2 regions of the Arthrobacter sp. AK01 genome follow, and region 1 is predicted to be linked to the other one. Evidence: riboswitches for the same ligand, from Rfam matches in the RefSeq annotation. Region 1 holds a riboswitch; the other holds the start of a gene.
What was found. A riboswitch is a leader RNA that binds a small molecule or an ion and turns the genes downstream of it on or off. The one in region 1 is predicted to bind glycine.

Region 1 (3,411 bases):
CATGGGGTTCTCGATCCGCTGCTGGCGGCGAACGAAGAGAATGCCCATCACCACGCCGAAGCCCATGAAGGCTGCCGCGGATGCCCCGAAGCCATGCACTGCGAATTCCTTGATGCCGTAAACAAAAGGAGCCATGGTGACCACAGACAGGACGATGCTGGGCACGTCCACACGTCCCGGATTGGAGTCCTTGGACTCGGGAATCAGGACCCGGCCGAAAGCCAGGAGCGGCAGGAGCAGGAAAGCTGCCACCAGGAAGACGGCACCCCACCAGAAGTGTTCCACCAGCCAGCCGCCAAAGATCGGGCCGAGGGCTGCGCCACCGGAGAAACCGGCAGCCCAGACGGCGATCGCAAGCCGGCGGCGGTTGGGGTCGGTAAAGATGTTCCGGATCAGGGAAAGCGTGGACGGCATCAGCATGGCGCCGAAGACGCCGAGGCCGGCGCGTCCGGCAATGAGCCACTCCGCGGAAGGTGCGAAGGCTGTAGCAGCCGACACCGCAGCGAAGCCTGTGCTGCCGACCAGCAGCAGCCGCCGTCGTCCGATCCTGTCGCCCAGGTTACCCATGGAAACGAGAAGCGCCGCGAGGACCAGCGGGTAGGCGTCAACAATCCATAGGAGTTGAACGCCGCCCACGTCCAGGGAGCGGGCGATCTCGGGCAGGGCAAAGGTGAGCGCGGTGTTGTCGACGGCCACCAGCAGCACCGGGAACATCAGGAGCGCCAGTGCCGTCCAATCGCGCCACGGTGCTGCCTGGCCCATATCGGGACGAGCGGAGCGGGGTGCTTGGGTTGAGGACGGCGAGAACATGTCACTTACTATACCGTCCAGACGGTACAGTTTCAAATGGAACCCCAACAAGCCTTTAGGGAATGATGTACTCATGCCACGAAAACCAGTTGCCCGGGATGCCGTCCTGGATGCCTACGAAGCCCTCCTCATAGAGGTAGGGGAACGGGCTGCCACGCTCGACGCCGTCGCCAAGCGGGCCGGGGTCTCCAAGGGTGGGCTGCTGTACCACTTCCCCAACAAGGAATCGCTGATCAGTGCCTTGCTGGAACGACTGGACCAACTGGCTGAACAGGACATTGAGCGGATGAGGGCCGCGCCGGACGGTGCTGCCGCGTACTTCATCCGGACGTCCCTGTGGGCCGGGACTCCGATGGACCGTGCGTTTGTGGCCGCGACCCGCCTGGCCGAGGTTGCCCATGAAGAAACCCGCCGCAGGTTTGCCGGAATCCAAAAGCAATGGCTCGATGTCCTGGCCAAGGATGTGGGACCCGAGGTCGCCAAGGCCGTCAGTTACATGGGTGACGGGCTGTATTTCAACGCAATGTTCGAAGGCGGCCAGGACGACGGCAACGCAGGCCGGGAGGCCGACGTCGAAATCCTGTTGGGAGTCCTGGACCGGCTGCGGAAGTAGCACGTCGCCCATTTGCGGCGGCGACCGCCACGTAGGACAATTAACCCTTGTGGCCTGCCCTGACTGAGGTCGCGTACAACTGAACATGCCTATGATCTGCGGCGGGAGAGTCCTGCAAGCATGTGGTGCAGGCGCCGTAGGAGCAAACCCTCCCCAGGAATCTCTCAGGCCCACGCACCGCCGCGGCAAGGCAACTCTGGAAAGCAGCAGGCGCTCAGCCCACCTTCGGGCCAATGGGCGCTGTGCTCACCGACGGTGCAAGCGATGGTTGTCCCAACAACCCGCGGAAACTCTCAGGTCCAATACAGAGCGGGGAGGAACCCGAGCCGCTGTGGCGTACCCAAACGCCGCCCAAGTATTGGAGTTCCTTCGTGACGGTTAGTTCTGCCTCCACCACCTTCGTCGATCGGCATATCGGCGCACGCCGCCAGGCCGACATTGAGACCATGCTCAAGTCCGTCGGCTACGACACCGTTGATTCGCTGGTCGACACCGCCGTTCCGAACGACATCCGCCAGGACGTCGCCCTCACACTGCAAAACGCGCTGAGTGAAGTGGAGGTCCTGGCAGAGCTGCGCAAACTTGCGTCCAAGAACAAGACCGCTGTCCAGATGATCGGCCAGGGCTACTACGACACCGTGACGCCGCCGGTGATCCGCCGCAACATCCTTGAATCCCCGGCCTGGTACACCGCCTACACCCCGTACCAGCCGGAAATCTCCCAGGGCCGCCTCGAAGCACTCTTGAACTTCCAGACCATGGTCCAGGACCTGGTTGGCCTGCCGATCGCCAACGCCTCCCTGCTGGATGAAGCAACGGCCGTGGCCGAGGCCGTCCTGATGATGCGCCGCGCCAACAAGAACAAGGCCGCCCAGGACGGCAAGACCGTTCTTGACGCCGACTGCCTGCCGCAGACCATCGCCATTGTGAAGGGCCGCGCCGAAGCCCTCGGCTTCGACGTTGAGGTCGCCGACCTCTCGCTCGGTCTCCCGGAAGGCGCCATCAACGGCGTCGTCCTGCAGCAGCCCGGCGTTTCGGGACGCGTGTTCGACCACTCTGCCGTCATTGCTGAAGCCAAGGAACGCGGCGCGCTGGTTACTGTTGCTGCCGACCTCCTGTCCCTGACGCTCATCACCCCTCCGGGTGAGCAGGGCGCCGATATCGCTGTTGGTTCCGCGCAGCGCTTGGGCGTTCCGCTGTTCTTCGGCGGCCCGCACGCCGCGTACATGGCCGTCCAGAAGGGCCTGGAGCGTTCCATGCCCGGCCGTCTGGTGGGCGTTTCCAAGGACGACGCCGGTGTCCCCGCCTACCGCTTGGCGCTGCAGACCCGCGAGCAGCACATCCGCCGCGAGAAGGCTACCTCCAACATCTGTACCGCCCAGGCACTCCTCGCCATCGTGGCCTCGATGTACGCCGTCTACCACGGCCCGGAAGGCCTGAAGGCGATCGCCGAGACCGCCCACGGCCACGCCCGGACCCTCGCAGCGTCGCTGAAGGCTGCCGGCGTCGAGGTCCTCCACGGTTCCTTCTTCGACACCATCACCGTCCGCGTCCCCGGCAAGGCTGCCGCGATCGTGGCCGCTGCGGAAGCGAAGGGCATCAACCTCCGCGGCGTTGACGCTGACACGGTGGGCATCTCGGTTGATGAGACCACGACGACGGCGGTTGTCGCCGACGTCGCGTCGGTCTTCGGCGCTTCGGTGCTTGAGTCCGCTGATGGCTTTGCGCTTGAGGGCTCTGTTGAGCGCACGAGCGACTTCATGCAGCACCCGGTGTTCAACACGCACCGCTCCGAAACCCAGCTCCTCCGCTACATCCGCAAGCTCTCTGACCGCGACCTCGCACTGGATCGCACCATGATCCCGCTGGGCTCGTGCACCATGAAGCTCAACGCCACCGCTGAGATGGAAGCCATTTCCTGGCCGGAGTTCGCTTCGATCCATCCGTTCGCCCCGGATTCCCAGACCGAAGGCTGGCGCGAACTCATC
Region 2 (3,411 bases), on a different contig from region 1:
TCTGGTGGTCCGGTGCGAACGGGTGGATCGAGGCGAACTCCGGCCAGGAGATGGCTTCCATCTCAGCGGTGGCGTTCAGCTTCATGGTGCACGAACCCAACGGGATCATGGTGCGGTCCAGCGCGAGGTCCCGGTCGGACAGCTTGCGGATATAGCGCAACAGCTGCGTCTCGGAACGGTGCGTGTTGAACACCGGGTGCTGCAGGAAATCGCTGCTGCGGACCACCTCGGAAGGCAGTTCGAACCCGGAAGCGTCCCCTACCGGACCGGCTCCAAAGGCGACGGCTACCGCGGAGAGGACCTCCGGCGTCGTGGTTTCATCAATGCTGATGCCAACGGTGTCCGCATCGATGAGCCGCAGGTTGATGCCACGGGCCTCTGCGGCGGCGATGACCTTGTCAGCCTTGCCGGGAACGCGGACGGTAAGGGTGTCGAAGAAGGCCTCGGAGACGAGTTCGCGGCCGGCCTTCTGCAGGGCCGAAGCCAAAACGCGGGCGTGGCCGTGGACGGTTTCGGCGATCGACTTCAGGCCCTCGGGGCCGTGATAAACGGCGTACATCGAAGCCACAATGGCGAGCAAAGCCTGGGCTGTACAGATGTTGGACGTGGCCTTTTCGCGGCGGATGTGCTGCTCGCGGGTCTGGAGTGCCAAACGGTAGGCGGGGACACCGGCATTGTCCTTGGAGACGCCCACGATGCGGCCGGGAAGGGTGCGTTCCATGCCTTCACGGACGGCCATGTACGCGGCGTGCGGGCCGCCGAAGAACAGCGGAACACCGAAGCGCTGCGCGGTTCCGACGGCGATGTCCGCACCTTGCTCGCCCGGGGGCGTGATGAGGGTGAGCGCCAGCAAATCCGCGGCCACGGTAACCAAGGCACCGCGTTCCTTGGCCTCGGCAATCACAGAAGTGTGGTCAAAAACCCGGCCGGAAACGCCCGGCTGCTGCAGGACGATGCCGTTGATGTCGCCGTCGGGAAGTCCGGCTGAGAGGTCGGCAATCTCGACCTCGAAGCCCAGTGCCTCGGCGCGACCCTTCACAATGGCGATGGTCTGCGGGAGGAGGTCTGCGTCCAGGACGGTCTTGCCATCCTTGGCAGTCTTGGACTTGTTGGCGCGGCGCATCAGCAGCACGGCCTCGGCCACGGCGGTGGCTTCATCCAGGAGCGAGGCGTTGGCTACGGGAAGTCCCGTGAGGTCCTGCACCATGGTCTGGAAGTTGAGCAGCGCTTCGAGGCGGCCCTGGGAAATCTCCGGCTGGTACGGCGTGTACGCGGTGTACCAGGCAGGAGCTTCCAGGATGTTGCGGCGGATGACCGGCGGCGTGACGGTGTCGTAGTAGCCCTGGCCGATCATCTGTACTGCGGTCTTGTTCTTGGACGCGAGCTTGCGGAGCTGGGCGAGGACCTGCACCTCGGTGAGGGCGTCGTTTCCGCTCGAAAGCCTCAGTGCAGTTTCCTGCCGGATGGAATCGGGGACGGCGACGTCCACCAGCCCGTCGACAGAGTCGTAGCCGATGGCCTTGAGCATGGTGTCAACGTCGGCTTGGCGACGGGCACCGATATGCCGGTCCGCGAAGGCGGTGGGGGTTGATTGAACAGTCAAGAGGAACTCCATGATTCAGGCGCCCAGTGAGCGCCACGATGATGTGGGGTTCCTCCCCGCTCTGTATTGGACCTGAGAGATTCCGCAGGGATGGTTGCCTGCTTGCACCGTCGGTGAGCCCGGTTACCCGGACTGCTTTCCAGAGTTGCCTAACCGCGGCGGTACATGGGCCTGAGAGATTCCTGGGGAGGATTTGCTCCTACGGCGCCTGACTGGATGTACCGGCAGGACTCTCCCGCCGCAGATCAAAAGCGTTGCGTCACCATAAGTGACACGCTTCACACCATAGCGGGTCATTTCGAAAAAGCGCAAGCAAGGTGACGCTACTGGTGCATCGCCTCGTGGATCTGCAGCGCAAACCAGAGCTGGGCAACAGTGGACGTTTCACCCATGTCCAGCCCCGTCAATTCACCGATTTTCCGTATCCGGTAGATGATGGTTTGCCGGTGCGCGAACAGGGCTGTCGCGGTTTTCTGCCACGAACGCTGCGAGTCCAAATACGTCCTCAGAGTGACAAGGAGATCGCCTTCCTGGCTCTGCTCGTAGTCAAAAATCGGGCCGAGAAGACGCCGGACCAGCGCCGTTCCTTCCTCAAAACCGGTGAGTCCCAGCCACGACGGCCCCTCCGCATAGCGGGACAGCCTGAGCCTGTTGGCCCGGGCTGAACCCAGCGCCCAGAGGGACTCCTGCAACGCGCGCTGGATGTTCGCAACGGCTGCAGGCGCGCTGATTCCGATCAGCGTTTCCAAGCCGGCGCAGTGCACCAGGATGTCGTCAGGCACGTCTGCCGGGACCACCACGTGGAGCCTGTTGTTCCGCTTCAAGGACGCAGACGCAACCCCATGCCGCCACAGTTCGATGTGCACGTTGGCCAGCCTGTCGCCGTCGTCCGCTGCTCGGTCCGCGGCGTCCGCCGCCATCGAGGCGAGCAGGAATCCTTGCGGCGGAACCTCAAATGCGGCGAGCCGACTCTCCATTTCGGCCACTCCCAGGCGTCCGTCCATGGCCTGCAGCAGGAACTCGCCGGCCAGCCGGTGGCGGCCTTCCAGCGACAGCACGATGCGCGAAAGTTGCAGTCCCAGCACGGTTGCGGCGTGGAGAAGTACGACGGCGTCCGGGTGCGGTTCGCTGTTGGGCAGCACCACCAGGAGCGCGTTGGCGTGGGTGGGGATGTCCATGGTCAGCACATGCCTGCCCCGGATGCGGTGCCACTGGAAGTTCTTCCCTGCCGGCGACACGTGCCCGGACGACGGAGCCCAGGCATCGGCGAGGAACTCCGGAAGCGCCCTCCCCTCCGGGTGCCAAGGATGGAGGCAGCGGCGGTCCACCACGAACAGCTCCGCGTCGAGCTCGGTCGCCAGCCGCTGGACCAGGCTCTGCCAGTGGTCTTCCGAGGCGCCCACGGTGCGCAGCAGATCGTAGACGCGCGCCGTCTGCCGGAGCCGGCGGGATTCTTCGAGCAGGGAGGACTCGGCAACCGACCGGGCGATGGCTATGAACGGCAGCGGGTACGGAATGTTGAGCAGGGGCAACGGCAGCCGGTCGCAGGCGGCCAGGAATTCGGCGGTCAGCGGTGGTGCATGCATCTTCTCGCCGATCGCCAAGGCACTGGCGCCGCTGTCCATGAGGGCCTCGGCGAGCGCCACCTGCCCGTCCGCATCGGCAGGAATGGACAGGCCGTTGGTCATCATGAGTTCGCCGCCCGTGACCCACTCCCACAGCCTGGGCAGGTCCGAGGTGTGGGCCCAGGTGATGCGGTTGTCCGCGCCGGCCGATCCGGCCAGGAGCGTGAGTCCCAACTGCGGTTC

Region 2: another riboswitch for glycine. It lies ahead of gcvP (aminomethyl-transferring glycine dehydrogenase); the one in region 1 lies ahead of gcvP (aminomethyl-transferring glycine dehydrogenase).

What each region holds. Positions count from the first base shown of each region.
Region 1 covers NZ_JAJOHP010000013.1:79,813-83,223, reverse strand. Annotated here, with positions in the region: gene LN996_RS06605 (MFS transporter) at 1-810, opposite strand, end outside; gene LN996_RS06600 (TetR/AcrR family transcriptional regulator) at 884-1,423, shown strand; glycine riboswitch at 1,516-1,613, shown strand; gene gcvP (aminomethyl-transferring glycine dehydrogenase) at 1,795-3,411, shown strand, end outside.
Region 2 covers NZ_JAJOHP010000025.1:62,162-65,572, reverse strand. Annotated here, with positions in the region: gene gcvP (aminomethyl-transferring glycine dehydrogenase) at 1-1,603, opposite strand, end outside; glycine riboswitch at 1,753-1,851, opposite strand; gene LN996_RS10905 (PucR family transcriptional regulator) at 1,927-3,411, opposite strand, start outside.